2 regions of the Shewanella sp. ISTPL2 genome follow, and region 1 is predicted to be linked to the other one. Evidence: riboswitches for the same ligand, from Rfam matches in the RefSeq annotation. Region 1 holds a riboswitch; the other holds the start of a gene.
What was found. A riboswitch is a leader RNA that binds a small molecule or an ion and turns the genes downstream of it on or off. The one in region 1 is predicted to bind cobalamin.
Positions count from the first base shown of each region.

Region 2: another riboswitch for cobalamin. It lies ahead of HUB64_RS08455 (ABC transporter ATP-binding protein); the one in region 1 lies ahead of HUB64_RS07820 (TonB-dependent receptor).

Region 1 is NZ_JAAPAV010000001.1:1,730,053-1,740,504, forward strand. Features, by position in the region: gene HUB64_RS07785 (glycerophosphodiester phosphodiesterase family protein) at 1-544, opposite strand, end outside; gene HUB64_RS07790 (DUF3622 domain-containing protein) at 915-1,217, shown strand; gene HUB64_RS07795 (DUF3103 domain-containing protein) at 1,598-2,782, shown strand; gene azu (azurin) at 2,880-3,356, opposite strand; gene rbsK (ribokinase) at 3,651-4,562, opposite strand; gene rihA (pyrimidine-specific ribonucleoside hydrolase RihA) at 4,582-5,538, opposite strand; gene HUB64_RS07815 (hypothetical protein) at 5,773-7,215, shown strand; cobalamin riboswitch at 7,350-7,585, shown strand; gene HUB64_RS07820 (TonB-dependent receptor) at 7,694-9,655, shown strand; gene HUB64_RS07825 (HDOD domain-containing protein) at 9,934-10,452, shown strand, end outside.
Region 2 is NZ_JAAPAV010000001.1:1,889,584-1,900,035, reverse strand. Features, by position in the region: gene HUB64_RS08460 (iron ABC transporter permease) at 1-750, opposite strand, end outside; gene HUB64_RS08455 (ABC transporter ATP-binding protein) at 747-1,628, opposite strand; cobalamin riboswitch at 1,728-1,942, opposite strand; gene HUB64_RS08450 (histidine phosphatase family protein) at 2,164-2,889, opposite strand; gene metH (methionine synthase) at 3,159-6,893, shown strand; gene HUB64_RS08440 (hypothetical protein) at 7,324-7,734, opposite strand; gene HUB64_RS08435 (hypothetical protein) at 7,801-8,232, opposite strand; gene HUB64_RS08430 (hypothetical protein) at 8,706-9,284, opposite strand; gene HUB64_RS08425 (hypothetical protein) at 9,304-10,296, opposite strand; gene HUB64_RS08420 (hypothetical protein) at 10,436-10,452, opposite strand, start outside.

The DNA.
Region 1 (10,452 bases):
CCATCTTACCCTTGAGAGTTTTAAATTCGGCGAGGGTGATATCGCTAGTGCAACAGGTTGCCGATGCGCTGACGCCATTGGCGGCATCAGCAGGAGTGAATGGGCTCGAACATTTATTGGCAAGTTCGGGTATGGCTAAAATGTTGGTCGTGCTAGCAAGATCGCACTGTGAGTGGCGGCAAACTAAAGCTTTATCGGCGGTGAATGTGACATCACATTCGACTATGCCTGCGCCCGAATCGATAGCCGCTTGGTAGGATTCCTTTGTATGCTCAGGGAATTTCATTGGCGCGCCACGGTGACCTATGGAAAATTCGCTGCGATAAAAATTGTCAGTGGTGCATTGTTCTAAGCGGGTTTTAAGTGTGCTGTCTTGCATCTGACGTACGAGGAATAAGGGTCTTTCTCCCACTTGAGCTGGAACGGGTTTGCTGGTGGGTGGCGTGACTGCGGCGTTATCATCGTCATTATTGCAACCGGCTAATAAAGCGCTCGTGGCAATTAACAGGCCGAGTGAGAGCGACGAAATAGGGCGTAGTTTCATCAGATTTACCTATGAGTAATGATGTAAGTTATTAATATTAATCAGAAACTCTAAAGTGTTAATGTGACTGAAAAAGCCTATTTGTATGACATAAACAAGAATATATACCGTTTGCACGACTATTATCTAAGGCACGCTAGCTTGCGATAAACTGCCTTAGACAGAGGACGGTCGGGATATATGCACAGTGTTGCTTTAGATGTGAGCATTGACTCCACTGAGCGAGTCGATGAAACTGGCATGAATATTTTCATCTGGGCGATCTTTCTGGGCCGAAATCAAGTACACTGCGCTCCTTTTGTTTTATGATGAGCGTTTGGTTCGCTTGATAAGACAAACGTGACAAGCATCATTTAGGAAATAGAGCAGAATGAGCAAGGGCAAAAAATACGATTTTCGCGTGACACAGGGCGACAACGGTTGGAAAACTGAAATCACTCGTCGCATGACATCAACTAAAACAGTTGTGTCTAAGAGCCACGATGGCTTTGCGACTGAAGCCGAAGCGCAAGCTTGGGGCTTAACTGAATTACAAGTGTTTTTAGGCACGTTAACTGAGCGCAATAAACGTCGCTCAGAGAAACAAGCTAAAGCAAAATTAGCCGCTGCATTAGCGGCTGAAGCGGCAACTGATGCCGAAGATCTTGATGAAGATGATTTCGACGAAGAGTAACACTCATTCGTTTAACCTTGTCTTATCAAGCCAGTGTGACTGTTAGGGCGCGCATAACGGGTTCTGAAACGTCACTTTGGCGATGAACAGCAAAAGGCAGATCTTAAGATCTGCCTTTTGTGTTTTTGTCGCTCGCGAAACTGTGCATATCAATTCATTTCATCCTATTTCCTCGTTTATCTTCATACACTCTGTTCGGCTGGACTGATCTGTTGATGCTGTCATTAGCTTGTTTTTATCGCATTTAGCCGGGATTACGTACCCTATACCATTAATAATTAACGATAACTATTATCATTTGATTTACTTAGATGCTGCTCTGTGCTCATATGTAAGGAATTCGAACGCACGTTTAACTTTATCAAGGTAAGGGAACTCCTATGAAACTACTTCAATCCAGTTTATTGCTGTGTTTGTCGGCTTCGGCAACCCTGAGTTATGGCCAAGCCTTAGATGGAGAGGCGTTACGCTTACTACAAGCGTCGCTAAAGGATTCGACTTTGGATGCACAAGCTCAGTTAACCAATACAAAGCGGGCATTGGCGTTAGATTTAAGCCATCAATATGCGCAGCTTGCGCCTATCTTACAGACTGAAATAAACCAGTATCAGTTAGCAGTAAATGCCGATGAGATTCTGTCCCAACATAGGCTCAATGATAATGTGATCACCAAAGCCGATGCATCAATTCGCCGAGTGAAGGGCTTAAGTGCCAAAGCGGATTCTCTGGTGCAAGTGCGTCTGGCGGATGAAACCATGTTAACCCCATGGCAGCAAGGTGAGTCTCCTCTATTTGCCTATGAGCCCGATGGTGACGAGCGTCAGTGGGATTATATTGAAGCCTTTGATATTCATGGGCAAGTGCATCAATTAGACGTGTATAACCTGCCGCAGCAGCCAGTGTTTGTGGTCGGTATCGATAGCAAAAAAGCCTTTGTGGCTGGCTTAGAGGTGATGCGGGCGACATTTGCCGAGGCGCAGTCAGCGAAAAAAGAGGGCGCGCTACTGAGCCGTGCGCAAACACAGGCGGTGGCAGACAAGCCGATTTCAACCACAGTGATCAAGCAAATATCCTTGAAGGATGACCATGAGCCGTGGATTTCTGGTCGTGCCGAAATTTACGGCATAGTGACTGGGGTTGATCCAAGCCGTGAAGAGCCAGTGCTCGATATCGTCGAAATGCCCTATTTAGATTATGCGGATACGACCTATTATCCGAATCAAATCATCATACATTGGGAGCGTTATCGTTGGGCGGCTGCGGACATGATCTTAATGGAGCATGACGATGGTACTAACTATAAAGTGTTGGCCACTAAGCTGTTGGAAGCGGCGGAGCAGATCTTAAAGTCGATCCCCGATCCTGAAGCTCAGGGTTATGCGCTGATTCCGCAAATTACCAATGGTATTTTAAGTGTGATGCCGGATGCTTGGTTCACCAATGACGATGACTTTGTCGACGTGTATTACACTTTACAGGAAGGGGTTGAATATCCTAACTTGAACGGCGCTAACGGTAATGCGATGACAAGCTTTGCGCCATTAGTCATCCAACCAAGACCATGATGGATTAGTGCGGCTAAATGCAATGGCTGAAATGTAAAAGCGGATCCTAAGATCCGCTTTTTTATTGACTAACTTAAGGTGAGGCTAGGCTATTCCTTTAAGCTTTTAACTTGAAACTGCCTTGCATAATCGCCCAGTGACCTGGGAAGCTGCAGAAGAATTGGTAGGCTTCGGTAGCGCTCATACCGGCAGTGCTAAAGGTGATAGACGTTGATTCGCCACCGCCCACTAAATCTGTGTGTGCGATAACGCGCGTATCACCGGCTTTGACATAGGCTGCATCAGGACCGGCACTCATGCCTTCAGTTGCTACTGCTGACATATCGGCTGCTTTAGTTAATACCCAGTTATGGCCCATGGCTGCTTTTGGCAAAGTGCCTGAGTGGGTTAAGGTTAAGGTCACTTCTTTACAGCTTGCAGGCACGGACAGCTCTTTAGTGTCAAATTGCATTGCATCAGTGGCGGCAATTTTCAGTTCACATTCGTTGGCACTCGCTTGGCTAGCGAATAATAATCCTAGGCCGATTAGGCTAGTGCTGGTCACGTTACGTAAAGCTGTGCTTTTTGCTTTCATCTGGTACTTCCTTATTTGAACAAGGGTAGCCGAGCCGTTTTGACTCGGACATGCACCTGCCAGCATAAGCAATCTTCATTAAATGGGAATGAAATCAGCGTGTAAATTATGTATATGCAACTTTCGGTTGAAAGCTTACATTGTTATTGGCGGCAAAATTGTTAGCGGTAAACATAGGTGAGTACTTAGTTGGAGTGAACTAAGTACTCAGCGCTTATTATTTATATGTTTGATTTATAGATGATAATTTGTAGGTTCTAACGCAGGGCGTCTACTTCAGAACTTCTTACGTTTTTAGTACGAAAGCTCCTGTCGATAGGGAATCGCACGTTGTGCACCTGGGCGAGTGACAGTAATGGCACTGGCTGCATTGGCAAATCCCACGGCTGCAGCAATCGACATGCCCTCGCTTAAGCCCACAACTAAGGCGCCATTGAAGGTATCCCCTGCGGCGACTGTGTCTATGGCCTGCACTTCAAACGCAGGTATTAGCCCATTAAAACCTGGGCTGCTGATATATGCGCCACGGCTACCTAAGGTTATGACCACAATCTTTACTCCCTGCTGGTGGAGAAGTTGCGCTGCCATGTGTGCATCATCAATATGGTTGATCTCAACTCCCGTTAAGGCTTCTGCTTCGGTTTCATTGGGGGTAATAATATCTACCCACTTGAGTACATCTTGGCCAAGTGCCGTCGCTGGAGCAGGATTTAGTACAGTCGTCACGCCAAGATTCTTGGCTATTTGCAGCGCCTTTGCCACTGTGGCAGCGGGAGTTTCCAATTGTGCTAACAAGTACTCCGCATTAGCAAACAGAGCGTAATGAGCTTCTAAGTCATCGGGTGAAAGGCTGGCGTTGGCACCTGCGGCAACGCCAATCGTATTCTCACCGTTATCACCGATAAAAATCATGGCAGTGCCAGTGCTCAGTCCGGCTATTTGGCGGATCCCTTCTGCACTGATGCCATCTTTCATCCAGCTTTGACGCATATCATCGCCGATACTGTCTTGGCCGAGATGGCAGATAAAATCAGTGCGTGAACCTGATTTGGCTAAGCGCGCGCAGGCGACGGCTTGATTGGCCCCTTTGCCGCCCTGTTCGAGGCGGTAATCTCGGCTCATTAAGGTTTGCCCTGCAGCGGGCAGGTACTCAAATTTCATCACATGGTCGGCATTTGCACTGCCGATAACGAGTATCTGGCTCATAGAAGACTCACTGTCATTTTTATCTGCGATTGAGATAAGTTGCATCATAGACGCGTAAACTGTCTACCAGTAAATCGACAAAGCCTTGCCTATCGATCCCAAACAGCACAGTCGCATTGGCGGCTTTACCTGTGAGCTGATAGCGATCGACCACTGTCATGCCTAAGGTTAACTCACTTTGGCTTTCAATCCCGACCCAACAATCTTGTGCTTCAAACAGTTCAGGTTTAAGCAACCAAGCGATAGTGCAGGGGTCGTGCAATGGCGCACCAATAAAGCCCCATTTAGGATCTCTGTGGTAAATCATAAAGAAATCCAATAATTCGGCGACGCACTGAGCAATTGGATTTTGAATCGCGCGAATGCGTTCTATGTCTTCATCCATGATTTGCGCCTGATGAGTCACATCGAGCCCACACATAGTGATGGGAATACCTGACTTAAAGACGATATCGGCAGCTTCCGGGTCGACAAAAATATTAAACTCGGCGGCTGGTGTCCAATTGCCGACACCGGCTGCACCGCCCATTAGCACTATGCGTTCGATCTTGGCGTGTAATTCGTGGTGGCTGGCGAGCAAAAGCGCGATATTGGTGAGTGGTCCTGTGGGAATTAAGGTTACTGGCTGATGACTTTGGCGAATTTGCTGCGCCATTAGTTCAACTGCGGTAATGGCTTGAGGACTAAAACTTGGATTAGGCAATGCAGGGCCGTCGAGTCCGGTTTCACCATGGACATTGTCGGCAATGATTAATTCGCGAGCTAATGGCTTGACTGCGCCGCCAGCGACAGGAATATCACTGCGATTTAATAAGGTTAAGATCCGCAGGGCATTATTGAGCGTTTTATCCGGCGTTTGGTTACCGGCGCTGGTGGTGACGGCCAGTGGAACCAGCTCTGGATGGGCGAGAGCTAAAATGAGCGCAATAGCGTCGTCATGGCCGGGATCGCAATCCAGAATAATAGTGCGAGTCATACTGTTACTCCTTTAAACAGCGGTGATGGGGGCTTAGAATAGCATGCCATCAGTTAGGCGCTAGCCTGTGTAGGGGACTTGCAGAGTAAACTGTGAGCATTTTCGTCTTTTTATCAACAAGCTGCTAGAATTCTGCCCATTTTTGACATTAGGCGATGTTAGGTAAATCCATTCTCGCTCTGTCCGCTGCACAACATTGAATGACATCTCCAAGCAAATATAAGGAAATAAGTAATGCTCACTCATCGAATCACTTGGCCTAAGGTTTTACTCGTGGGCATGGTTGCCATGCAGATCTCTGGCTGTAGCGATCCTCAACCTATGGCCGTTGTGGAAAGTAATAACGAGTCATTGCTACAGTTTGATAACGGTAAACTCATCCAATTTAAGGAAAATCCGAGTCCACAGTATCGCCATATTCCTTGTGATTTACCCGCAGTCGAGACTGTGGTCACCAACAGTTCGGCCTTTGCGGCGTTAACTACATCCGGTGAGGTGATCACTTGGGGTGACAGTTATGCTGGCGGTGATAGCCGCGAGGTGACGGAGCAGCTTAAGCAAGTGAAGCAAATCGTCCCAGTTAAGGACGGGTTTGCCGCGCTACGTCAAGATGGCACTGTGGTGTACTGGGGCAATGCGGGAAAATATAGCCTCGACAAAGCCCTACAAAACCGCATGACCAATATTACCAAGTTGTTCGCCAATCAAGAGGCCATTGCCGCCCTTGATGCCAATGGCAAGGTGCATACTTGGGGTTATGGCCCCTACGGCGGCAATAGCTTACATGTGCAGGATCAATTAGTTGATGTTGTCGATATCTTTGCCAGAGGTCGCAGTTTTGTCGCCCTCAAAAAAGAGGGCAGTGCTGTGATTTGGGGGCAGGTTGAAGAGTCGACCAATATGAAAAAGTTACTCCCGCAGCTTACGGATGTAGCGAAGATCGAATATTTTCAACACACTTATGCCGCCTTGAAAAAGGACGGCACTGTGGTGAGTTGGGGTTGGCGCAGTGATGCTTACTCGATCCGCAGCGCCTTAAAGGATGTGGCGAGTATGACGGCAAACAATTGTGCCTTTGCGATTTTAAGCCCTACGGGGGATGCGCATTTTTGGGGCGATGGGATTAACTGTGGTGTCGATTGGATTAAAAAAACCGATATCACAGGGGTAAAAGAGATTATCAGCATTGGCTCGGGCTTTTTATTACTGCGGGATAAGGCCGTGCCGCAAATAGTGGCCGACGATACTGATTACGCTCATATGTTTGGGTTTCACTATGCCCAAGAGATTCTTGATAAATATTGGCAGGAAGGCAGCGTCATTACTCGAGGGCCAGCCTCCTTTGTGTTTACGCGTCCCGATGGCAAAGTGGTGCCTGTTGGTTATCGCGCCAACCGTGAAAATGTGGAGAAGTTGATTGCACGTATTCCGCGCCTTACTTGGTTAGATGGCGCAAATGACGGTTATGTTGGCATCAGCGAAAAGGGGGAGTTGGTCTCTTGGTCGATGAATTTGCCAATGTTCGACAAGTCGCCAGTGCAACCTGCTGACTCGTTAGTGATTAAACAGCTGGATTTTACCCCCGTTGCCCAATGCGAAACCCCTGAGCAGCGTCAGGCGATTTTGAGTAAAGACAGACCAAAACCTGCGGCAAAAAACTGGGATGGTGTTTTCTAGCTCATGTGAGTTTTCTCGCTAATTTGAGATTAATGGACTTTCATCCGTATAGACGTCTATAATGCGCGCTCTCAGGTCTGATATGCCCTGAGCCTTGTTGGGCGTTAACAGGTTGTACGCCCTTTGAACCTAATTTTGAGTCAACCTTCTGTGGTGCTTGCGATGATAGCGTCGTGAGATAATCGGGAAGCCAGTGAAATTCTGGCACTGCCCCCGCAACGGTAAAAGGTGAGAGACGACCGCGTTTGATTGGTGTGTTCAAGACAGAACCCGAAAGTCAGAATGTGAAAGGTCAGTCTCGCGTTAATCTAACTTTTAATGGACTAACATAGCCTAAGTCCGGAGACCGGCCCTAAAGGTGTTTTTGAGATTTCGGTGGGCAGATCTCAAAATGCGATAATCACCGTCAGTATTTACGACTGAATTAACGGTATCGTGGCGTCAATGCCCCGTTTTCCTTGCAGGAGTTAAAGGTAAAATGGGAACAAATCCAACAAAAATCGCGCTGCTGATCGGCAGCCTATGCAGTTTTTCAATTATCGCGCCCGCTGTGGCGGCTGACGATACCAGCACAGCTAAAGTCGACGAGCATCTTGTCGTGATCGGCCGCTCTGATAAGACCCCGTTAAATATTGCCGCCAATGTGAATGTGATTGATGCCGCTGCAATTGAAATGAGTGGCGCGACTAATTTGACCGACGTCTTACGTGGTCAAAGCGGTATTCAAATTTCGGATAACAATATTGGAACTAGCTTTGCGATGCGCGGTTTTAGCGCCAGCACTGCCGTTAATAACACGCTGATTTTACTTGATGGTCGTCGTCTCAATAATATCGATATCGCAGCGCCTAGCCTTAATGCCATTCCGCTTAATCAAGTGGATCGTATTGAAATTTTATCGGGTAGTGCAGGTGTACTTTATGGCGATCAAGCCGTGGGCGGGGTGATTAATATTGTCACTAAGTCCCCTGAAAATACTGGCGGCAGCGTGCAGTTATCCGGCGGCAGTTTTGATACCTATGAAGGTCGTGGTGATGTGTCTGGCGCGATCAACAAAGATTGGCGTTACTTTTTCACCGGTAGTTACAACCAAGGTGACAACTATCGCCAGCATAATGCCAACGAAACCGGCTCTATTCTTGGCCGCATTCAATATAAAACAGCCACAGACTCGTTCTTTGTTGAAACCAGCTACTACGATAACGATCGTGAAAATCCGGGCTCGCTTACTGAAAAGCAATTTAAAGACGATCCCCGTGCTTCATCAAATAAGGTAGAGTATGCCCACGAGATGACCACTGCGGCGCGAACGGGTTACCAGCATCAGCTTAATCAAAACTGGGCGCTGGCGGCGGATTTAGATTACAGCGATACCTTAGTGTCTTCTCTTAATTGGGGGGCGAACAGCCATAACACACGCTCACTGTTAATGTTTAGCCCTAAAGCGTTAGCGAATTACAGTACGCGTCAAGGCGAGCTAAACCTAGTCACAGGTTTAGACATCAGCCGTGGCAAGGCTGATTTTGACACTATGGCACGCAGTAATGTGCAGCAAATGCAAAGCGCCTATCTACAAGCTACAGTGCCTTTAAGTCATACTTTAAGTTACGTTGTGGGTGGACGATATGCGCGGGTGACCGATGAGTTAGTCGATGGCAATGTCTATCCTAATGGCATGGATTTAGACGAAAATGCCCACGCATTCGAACTGGGTTTAAATTACCGCCCAACTGCGGAGCACAGACTCTATGTGCGCGCCGATGATAACTTCCGTTTTGCCAAAGTGGATGAGCAAGCTTATACATCGCCGGGCGTATTTGGCTTAAAGCCGCAAACAGGCCGTTCCTATGAGGCGGGTTGGGATTGGGCTGTCGCTAGTCAAACTCTGCGAGTCAGCCTATATCGTCTCGATTTAGAGGATGAAATTGTTTATGACTCGAGTGCAGTTAAACCCATTGGTGGAAATTTCAACGGTGCAAACGTCAATGCTGACGCTTCTCGTCGTTATGGCGCGGGTGCCGATTGGGATTGGCAGATCACTAAAGCGCTGCAGCTAGGGCTGGAATATAACTATACCGACGCCGAATTTACCGATGGTGCTAACGATGGCAAAGAGCTGTCTTGGGTGGCAAAACACACGGGACGCGGTTATGTCAGCATGGATTTTGCTGAGCATTTCCAAGTATTTGCCGAAGCTATCTACACGGGTGATCGTTTTCTCGAAGGCGATAACGCTAATCAAGGTGATAAGCTAGCAAGTTACGTGCTTGGTAATTTAGCCTTGAATTATAATCGTGATGCTTGGCTTGCCAGTCTGCGTATCGATAATGTATTCGATAAAGATTATGTCAGTGCAGGTTATTACGGTGGCGATTGGGGGGATAGTTACTATTCTGGTCGAGGCCGTGATATTCGTTTCACTGTGGGCTACCGCTTCTAAATATTAATGAGCTATTTAATAAAAAGCCAGACTCAGTCTGGCTTTTTATTTTTTACGCTGAGTTCAAAGAATAAATCTTAAAATAGGTATAGTCTTGAATATCGTTTTAGTAGAGTGGTTTAATTGTCGTTATCTATAGTGTTAGCGGGCAGTCATTACTAAATAGGAGTAATTTATATTTTACTCTGCTGTTTATGGCTGAAATTCTTAGTATTTTAGGTATGATGTGAGCTGTAACCGAATCATCTTATTGTTAATAAACAGGTGTAAAGTGTCTTATGACTGATCTTGAGCAACAGGTTTTTACTCAAGTTAGAGCTATCATAGCGAACGAAGAGCAAGTGATTGGCCGCCGAGGAATTCTAATTCCACTCAAAAAAGCGATTCTTGCTGAAGGCGACATTCGTAATGTGATTGACATTATCTCGAGCGATCCCGCATTGGCAGCGCACATGCTTATGCGCAGTAATTCCGCGCAGGCTGCTGTAGTGGAAAATCACAAAACTCGCTCGTTGAAAGAAGCTTTGATCCGCTTAGGTCAAGTTAATATCTATCGCTACGCCTTTACGTTCTATTTAAAAGAACGCCTCGATGAACTGCCACAGCCCTATAAAAAGTTGGTCCAAGGTTATTGGAAGCTGACTGAAGATATTGCAACGGATGCGGTAGATAGCTTAGCGGATATGGAAGGTGTGGAGGTTGATGCTGACGAAGTACAAACCTTAGCTCTGTTCAGTGTGTTCGGCCAAATTATCGCACTGACCGCATTTGCCTATTTAAATGCTAATGCCGAACAG
Region 2 (10,452 bases), 160 kb from region 1:
ACTCGCACCAATCACCAGTGTCGGCAGTACTAACAAGGACCAACTGGCCTTTGCAAAACTGCCTAAACTCCAAAACAGCACAGAGGCTGTCGCCTGCGGACTGGCGAAATACAGCAGCAGACTCGTTAATGCGCCGAACATAAAGGAGGTCGCCACACCAGAGAGCAACATGCGCTCCACTTGACTATTAAGCCCGAGCCCAGACAAGGCAAGCACTATCAACACCGATAAACTCGCGCCAATAAAAGCGCCCAAGGGTAAGCTAAACCAAAGTAATCCAGACAAGGCACCCGAACCGCTAAAAAGCCCAGAATATGCCGCCATGCCCGCATTATCAAAAAATCCAGAGCCAGTGAATAAGGTCAACATCACCACAGCGCCAAAGGACGCGCCTGAGCTAATGCCAAACAAATAGGGATCGGCGAGCGGATTGCGAGTCACGGTTTGCAACACACTGCCCGCCAGTGACAAACCCGCACCCGCCACAAAAGCCAGTAAAATGCGCGGCAACCTGAGCTCCATCACAATGCGCTCAGTCATGCCATTGGCTTGGGTGAGGTTCGTCGCCTTATTGATAAACACTTGAATAACATCCGTAAAACTGATGTTCGCCGCACCAAAACTCGTCGCGGCAATAGGTGTTATCAAAGTGATGATACCTAATACGAGCAGCATCAGTTGTTGTCTCGTCAACGGTGTCACGATACGCCCCAAATATGAGATGAAATATTTTTTACTCCCCTGAGTCATCCACCCTCGCCTCGCTCGTTCAGGCCATGATCTACATGGTGGTAACCATAAAAATAGCTGATTAAGGGCTTTTTATGTTGTGGATGGGGCGATACCTGAGCACACACGCCAAACACATCGCCAATTCGCGCCTCGGTTAATACTTCGATTGGCGTCCCCATAGCGCTGACTTCCCCGTTATGGATCAACAACAAACTGTCGCACAGGGCACTGGCTAAATTAAGATCATGAATAGAGGCAATCACGCTGATGCCAAGACTACGCACCAATTCGAGGATTTGAATTTGATAGCGCACATCGAGGTGGTTCGTTGGCTCATCGAGGATTAAAAGCTGCGGCTGCTGCACTATGGCGCGGGCAATTAAGGCGCGTTGCTTTTCACCGCCGGATAAGTGTTCATATTGTTGGTGCATCTTATGGCTCAAGCCGACTTTCTCTAAAGCCTTAGCAATACGCTCAGTATCACAGCTCGAATTGGTATCGAACATACCCTTGTGGGGCGTTAAGCCCATGCTGACCAATTGCTCTGTGGTGAGGTCAAAATAGTGCGGTGTATCCTGCTGTACTACGGCGACGCGACAGGCAAACGCCTTGGGCGACAAGCGCTCAATATCTTGATCAAAAAGGGTAATTTTGCCCTGAGTCGGGCGAACAAACCGATACAAACAGCGCAGCAAGCTAGACTTGCCCGCACCGTTAGGGCCAATCAGCCCCAGCATCTGCCCCGTTGGCAGCGTAAAGTTAATATTGGAAAGTATGGTTTTGCCATCGATACACCAGCTCAACTGGCTCACATTAAGTGCGACTGATGGGCTCAATGACGGGTTAGTGTCACTGTCATTCACGGGGCTGTTAGTTTGGATTGCAGAAAGTTTCACCTAAGCGGCGCTCCTATCGAGTCCAAACCTGTATAAAAAAAGGTTGTACACATTGTCATCTGCTCCCTCGAGTCACCCGCTCGAGAACTAAGGCTGCACGCAGCGATAACAGAAATAGGCAGGTCTCCTGACTTGTAGAAAAGAAGGAGCTAGGCTCTAGAATCTAGAATCTAGAATCTAGAATCTAGGTGCTTCTTTAAACTACTCACAGTTGCGGGCACAGTTCGGGCTGACTGACGAGCAGCTCCCCGATTCCCTATTATGTTTGGGTTGATATGCTCTTTGTTAACAACGCCACTATTAATTAAAACAGCGGAGCGATTCGAACAAAGAGAGTCTATTCCCAACACCTATTTCTGCGACGTTATCACTCATTGCGCATGTAATACGCTATCTCGTTCAAACGTCAGGGAAAAGCATTATCCTACATCTATCCCATTAGGCAATGCTGTTTAAATCAGAATATTTTCATGTCAGCTTATTCTCGCCAAACGATCACGCCTAAACCATAACTCCTAGGTCGTGAAATAAGGCCTCAACACCTGCGCCCACTCGGCCAATCTAAACGCCAATAGCAGGCACCCTGTTCATCTTGCAGCACATTAATGCTCACCACGGCCGCCACGGGTAAATCGAGTTGACTATAAAACCCCACCGCCCGTTCAACCCCTAAGGCACGCGCCATTAAGTGACGGATCACCCCGCCGTGGGTCACGACCCACACTTGAGTGGCAGGCATATTATCAGCGGTTTCATTAATGGCACTGTTTTCATTACCCATTTTATGTGAGTCAAGGGTCAATCGTTCAAACTCGGCGGCGAGTATCTGGTCAATCGTCCCATTCACCCGCGACTCAAAACTTGCCATAGTTTCACCATTAGGCGGCGGAGTTTGCCAAGGGTCTTGCCAATACGCCGCTAAGCGTTCGCCCTCTTGTTGATACAGTTCATCGAGCCGACAACCGTCCCAATCACCAAAATCAATTTCCTGTAAACCCGACAAACACTGCGCCTGCAATGGCCTTGACTCAGATATCTGTGCCGCCGTCGAATGCAGCTCGGCGGCAAAAGCGTGGGCAAAATCGGCGCAGCGGCGTGAAGTCGAGCTATAAATCGCGCTACACACGCTGGCCTGTGACTCAACTGCAGCCGACATTTGTTGCCAACCCTTTTTGCTTAAAGGCACATCCACACGACCCCGCAAGATAGCGCCGCCTTCACACTCACCGTGGCGTAACAATAACAATCGAACTTGTTTCATATATGCCTTTTTAGTTAGGGACTAGATGCTAGGAACTCAAGCCGAGGGCCTAAATTCTAGATTCTCGATTCTCGCTCCTAATGCCTTTGACTTTCATCTTGCCCTGACAATCATAAGTCGCGTATTATGGACGTCTATACGTTTAAATGTCCAAAACAAATTTTTAAGAACAAGTATTCAAAAAATGTCGGCAGACGACAATAAAATGCACTTAGCATAACAATGGCCGATTTTTGGACTTAACTTAGCTGTATTTAAGGTAATTATTTATGACGATACCCTCAACCAAAGCCAGCCAAATATTAGCAGACATTCGCAAACAGCTTGCAGAGCGCATTCTGATCTTAGACGGTGCCATGGGCACTATGATCCAAGGCTACAAGCTGGAAGAAGAGGACTATCGCGGCGAACGCTTTAAAGATTGGCACACTGACGTCAAAGGTAACAACGACCTCTTGGTCTTGTCACAGCCTCACATCATCAAACAAATTCACACCGACTACTTAAATGCCGGTGCAGACATCATTGAAACCAACACCTTTAACGCCACCACTATCGCCATGGCCGACTACGACATGCAGTCGCTGTCCGCCGAAATTAACTTAGTCGGCGCGCGACTCGCCCGTGAAGCCTGTGATGAAGCCTTTGCTGCCACAGGCATTCCACGCTACGTCGCCGGTGTGTTAGGCCCCACTAACCGTACGTGTTCGATTAGCCCTGATGTGAACGACCCAGGCTATCGCAACGTCAGCTTCGATGAGTTAGTGACTGCTTACAAAGAATCCACTAAGGCACTGATTGAGGGCGGCGCGGATATCATTATGGTCGAGACCATATTCGATACCTTAAACGCCAAAGCCGCGCTGTTTGCGATTGAATCGGTATTTGATGACTTATTTGGTCAGCATTCTAAAGACAGATTGCCGATCATGATTTCGGGCACCATTACCGATGCCTCTGGCCGCACACTGACAGGCCAAACGACCGAAGCCTTTTACAATTCCCTTCGCCATATCAAGCCCTTATCTATCGGTCTTAACTGTGCACTTGGGCCAAAAGAATTACGCCCCTATGTGGAAGAATTATCCCGCATCAGTGAGTGTTATGTGTCGGCGCATCCGAATGCAGGCCTGCCGAACGAGTTTGGCGGTTACGATGAAACCCCAGAAGACATGGCGAATGTGATCGAAGATTGGGCGCGCGAAGGCATGCTCAATATTATCGGCGGTTGTTGTGGTAGTACGCCTGAACATATCCGCGTGATCCGCGAAGCGGTGAGCCGTCATGACCCGCGTATTTTGCCGGACATTCCAGTCGCTTGCCGCTTGGCAGGTTTGGAACCACTGACTATCGACGCCCAATCCCTGTTCGTTAACGTGGGTGAGCGCACCAACGTCACAGGCTCGGCTAAGTTTTTAAAGTTGATCAAAGAAGGCAAGTTTGAGCAAGCGCTCGATGTCGCCCGCGAGCAGGTCGAAAGCGGCGCGCAAATCATCGACATCAACATGGACGAAGGCATGCTCGATGGCGCCGAGATCATGCACAAGTTTTTGAACTTGATTGCCTCTGAGCCCGACATCAGCCGCGTACCTATTATGATCGACTCCTCTAAGTGGGAAGTGATCGAAGCTGGCCTCAAATGTATTCAAGGCAAGGGCATAGTTAACTCTATTTCCCTCAAAGAAGGCGAAGCCAAGTTTATTGAGCAAGCCACCTTAGTGAAACGCTACGGCGCGGCGGCCATTATCATGGCATTCGACGAGCAAGGTCAGGCCGACACTAAGGCGCGTAAAATCGAAATTTGTACCCGCGCCTATCGCGTACTGGTCGATAAGGTCGGCTTTCCGCCCGAAGACATCATCTTCGACCCAAATATCTTCGCCATCGCCACGGGTATTGATGAACACGACAACTATGCCGTCGATTTTATTGATGCCATAAAAGCGATTAAAGCGACCCTGCCCCATGCAATGATTTCGGGCGGCGTGTCGAACGTGTCGTTCTCGTTCCGCGGTAACAACCCAGTGCGCGAGGCGATCCACGCCGTATTCCTCTACCACGCCATCAAAGTCGGCATGGACATGGGCATTGTCAACGCGGGTCAGTTAGCCATTTACGACGATATCGATCCTGAGCTTAAAGTGCGGGTCGAAAACGTGGTGCTTAACTTGCCCTGCCCAGTTGAAGGCTCAAGTAATACCGAGCAGTTACTTGAAATCGCAGAGAAATTCCGCGGTGATGGCGCGCAGGTGGGCAAGAAAGAAGATTTAGAATGGCGCAGCTGGCCGGTGAGCCAACGCTTATCTCATGCGCTAGTGAAAGGCATTACCGAATTTATCGATGAAGATACCGAAGCCGCTCGCCAAGAAGCGAAACGTCCGCTGGATGTGATTGAAGGCGCCTTGATGGACGGCATGAACGTGGTCGGCGACTTGTTCGGCTCGGGCAAGATGTTCCTGCCGCAGGTGGTGAAATCGGCGCGGGTGATGAAAAAAGCCGTGGCCTACTTAAACCCTTATATCGAGCTAGAAAAGGTCGAAGGCCAATCTAACGGCAAGATCTTGATGGTGACGGTAAAAGGCGACGTGCACGATATTGGCAAGAATATCGTCGGCGTGGTGCTTGCCTGTAACGGTTTTGAGGTATTCGATTTAGGTGTGATGGTGTCGGTGGAGCGAATTCTCGACGCAGTGAAAGAACACAATATCGATATCATCGGCATGTCAGGCCTCATCACTCCGAGTCTGGACGAAATGGTGCATAACGTGAAAACCTTCCATCGTGAAGGCTTAACCATTCCGGCGATTATCGGCGGCGCGACTTGCTCGAAAATCCACACAGCGGTAAAAATTGCGCCCCATTATCCCCATGGCGCCATTTATATCGCCGATGCCTCCCGCGCCGTGCCTATGGTGAGTAAGCTCATCAACAACGAAACACGCCAAGCGACCATAGACGAAACCTATGCTGAATACGACGACATGCGCACTAAGCGTCTATCCCAAGCCAAGCGCAAAGAGATAGTGTCACTCGAAGCGGCCCGTGAAAACCGCTGCCAACACGATTGGGCCAACTACACCCCGTTCACGCCAAACGTGCTCGGTCGCCAAGTGTTTGATAATTATCCGTTAGAAGATTTAGTCGAGCGTATCGACTGGACACCGTTTTTCCGCTCGTGGGAATTGCACGGCCATTACCCTGAAATCCTCACAGATAAAGTCGTCGGCGTCGAGGCGCAAAAGCTGTTCGCCGATGGTCAGGCCATGCTCAAACAAATCATCGAAGAAAAGTGGCTCACGGCGAAAGCGGTTATCGGCTTATTCCCAGCCAATACCGTGAATTACGACGATATCGAGCTCTATACCGATGAGTCGCGCACCACAGTCGAAATGACCACACATCACCTGCGGATGCAGCTTGAACGTGTCGGTAACGACAACTTCTGCCTATCCGACTTTGTTGCGCCAAAAGACTCTGGCGTCGCCGATTACATGGGCGGCTTTGCGGTGACCACTGGCCATGGCATAGACGAACATGTGGCACGTTTTGAAGCCAACCACGACGACTACAACGCCATCATGCTCAAATGCTTAGCCGACCGTTTAGCCGAAGCCTTTGCCGAGCGGATGCACGAACGGGTACGTAAAGAGTTTTGGGGTTATGCGGCCGACGAGCAGTTAAGTAACGAAGCCTTAATCCGCGAGAAATACAAAGGCATACGCCCCGCACCGGGTTACCCAGCTTGCCCAGACCACACAGAAAAAGGCTTGTTATGGGACTTGCTCAAGCCCGATGAAACCATCAACTTGAACATCACCGAAAGCTACGCCATGTTCCCCACAGCGGCAGTATCGGGCTGGTATTTCGCCCACCCGAAATCCCGCTACTTTGGCGTGAGTAACATAGGCCGCGATCAAGTGGAAGATTATGCGAAGCGTAAAGGGATGACTATCGCAGAGACTGAGAAGTGGCTGGCGCCAGTGTTGGATTATGATCCCGAGTAATCATGTTTACTCAGTAAGTTGCCCGAACTGAATTTAAGCAACTTTATAAATGGGCAAAGTTAAGGGGCGAGTTATCGCCCCTAATTTTTTACTTTAGAAAGTTAAAATCAAGGTCGTGGGGCTTCACCCCACACCCGACCAAGGAGGACTGCTCGTCCTATCCTCCTTGGATTCTCCAAGACGCCCCTAGCGAAGTTACATGCATTAGTTACCTGTCTCATACTCCAATAAAAATCGCCTAACGGCTCAGATGGCACATCCATGTGCCCCCGAGCCTGCGCCATCATCCATGATGTCGCCACGGCATTTTTATCTGCGTATTTCGACAACTTCGCAGGGGATCGGTGAACTTCTGTAAGATTAGAGTTAACTTTTCGCATTGAAAGAGTTATGCCAACTCCACACGCCTTATTGTCCTCAACTTACTAATTTATATAGTAGACTCGAGCTTATTATTGATACTTTTATAAACTAAATATAAGTGTATCAACTCAACCAAAGCGAAATTAACTATTACGACGGTGAAATATTGAAGATGACCCATAGCCCATAAGTTAAATAAAAATAAAACTTCTATAAGTCGAAATTTAGACCATTTAAAGTAATTTGACGGATAATCTTTACCTATAAGCATAGGTAACAGTTTCAAATTAAAAGTGACTGCAATAGCAATCTGCACACAGAGCATGCTAAGTAAAGAAAACAATAATTTAAAGCTAAAAATATTCATCTGCATAAAAATCGATTCAGACTTAAATTCAACCATAAAATCAACTGCAAGACCGATAACTACTGTCAAAGCAAGCACTATGCTCATACCCAAAAAACTAATTTTTTTCATAAAACTCTTAAATCATCCCTAAAATAAATCAATAAACACAGTCAGCAAAACATCTCGAAAATAAAATTAACCCAATAAATTCAACCTATTACACTTTTTCACAAGTATATTAAAAACAAAAAACAAGGTCAGAAACATGAGTGTTTTTACAAAGATATCGATAAAACGTAATGGACTCATCCCGCCAGCTAATAACACATCGAAAACAGGCAGTGATGGCAGCACAACAAATGTAAAAAATGAAGTACCTAACACAGAGTAAATAAAATACCTTGGATACCCAACTCGATTAATAATCAAAGCACATGCTAAAGAAAATATGATCATCAGTGGAAGATGTATCCAAAAGCAAAATACAACCATCCCCAAGTTTTCACTTAACGCTTTTACATTGAAAGATAACAGTAAATCCCACCACCATTTGTTATCGACAGACAACCAACTTCCATGCATATATATCGACACAGCTATGCCGAAGATAATCACTAAAAACTTCAATTTACCTCCAATGGAATGCACTCTATTCAGAGTTACACTGGCCTCAATTTCAAATTAAAAATCTACATCAAGGTCGTGGGGCTTCACCCCCTGATTTTTTTATCAAGAGTCGACCAAGGAGGACTGCTCGTCCTATCCTCCTTGCTATTGTTTTCACCAGCAGCCAAGACGCCCCTAGCGAAGTTACATGCATTAGTGACTGGCTTCGTGCTTATTCGAAAATAGCTAACGCTTCCGATGGTTCCGCTTTACATCCCTGTAAAGCCCTCCTGTTCTGCAATCCCTGCCTCTCGCTCATAAGCACGAAAATCATCGATTTTCATTCGCCCCTTCTCCGAAAGCTACGCAGACGTCCTGTCTGCGTCACGCTATTTTCTTCAACGCCCTTCAGCAACTTCGCAGGGGATCGGTGAACTTCTGTAAGATTAGAGTTAACTTTTCGCATTCAAGGGCTTTGTCTGTCCTATCTCTTTTTATCTGAGAAAATGAATTCTAAAACTAAGATAATATAACCCCAAAAATGCAGCCGTCATCATTTGCCAAAACAAAAAAAGCACAAAAGTAATATACGAAGAAGCAAGAATAAAATAATACTCAACAGAAACACTTGTAACTGAAGAAAATAAATTAATTAAAAGTAAAATCACTGATTCAAAAGTCACAAAAGAAAATAGAGTACAAAGAAAAACACGCCTTGATATTTGAATCTGTTTATTATGGTAAACACCATTACTATCTACATAATTAACCTTTATCGTTGGTTCAACTTTTGGGTTATCTAATGGAAGGTCAATTTCTTTACGAGGAAAAGTTGCAATTGCAGCTAATGCTGCAATAAAGAACCCCGGAAGTAACGCTGTAAATGACAACAATTTATTAATAAAACCAGAATCCCCAATCACAAAGGCTAAATTCCAATCAGCAAAAAAATACAAGTATGCACAGCTCAACCCAGTAAGAATGAGAGGGAAAAACCAATCGAAAAGTGCTTTCGACTTTAGCCCCTTCACCCTTAAATAATTGATAGGACTTAATATTTGTGAAATCAGCATTGAGTAACCCTTACCGCGATTATGGAGCCAATTTAAGCATTTTCGTTATTATATCACTAGAAATTGTTTCATACGCATCTTTCAAAGTATCGACAAAACCATCAATCAGTACTTTTTTGGTGACAACACTTTCTAATCCATTTGTAGATATATCTGATATATTAAACGCCGCAGAAGCATTTATACCATCTGACTTAAAAGACACTTTAACGGTATCGAAATCATTCCTATAATGTTCTTTAACTCCTTTAAAAAAACTTCCAGTTGTAGACGTAAATGCTGTACTAAGTTTAACTTCTCTTTGAGTCTCAATAATTTCAACATTAGAATCAACTCCACAAAAAACTTTCTCCTCCCTGCTTATCAATGTTATCGAAGAAAATTTTCCGGTTTTAATTGCTACCATTAAATTTTCATCTGGCATACTTTCCAAATTAATCACAGGCTTATATCTAATTTCTTTTATATTCTCAGTTTCAGAATCAATCAAACCAAATTCATGCTGAACAGTAAATAACCCTTCATTATTTTTAGCCACATTAAATATAATTTTATTTATAAATAGCTCTATATAATAACTTGACAGTAGCGGGGATTTTTCCACTAAAACCGTATATCTAAAGTCACTATTATGCTTCCGAGATATCAATATATGGGATGAATATTCAAAACCTTGATCTTGATCTTTTTCTAAAGAAAACTCTCTTCTTGCCTTGCTTTTATTATCTCTAATAACTTTAGTTGAACCTGCCGTATCAGATAAGTTAATCATAAGGATAATATAATTACCACATGATGAAATAGATACGTCTTGAAGATTTAAAATCGCTTTATGCTTATTGATTGTATAAGAGTGCTCAAAACCCTTACTATTAATTATATAACCTTCTAAATCACTTAATTTTTTTGTAGGTAAAATAGTATCAGAACTCCCTTGAGTTCTTGCGACACTTTTTAATGACATACTATGAAACCATACAACTCGCTCAAATCCACTTCTACTATTCGACATAAAAACTCACTTCAAATAAAACAGGAAAACTAAAAAATAAAATTTCTGTATCTAAAAAGTTGTTCTCATTAACAGGATATCTAACTTCCACTCCCATCTTTCAATAAAAATAATACAGATAACTTAGTTACAGAAAAAATCAAACAAAACCTGCCC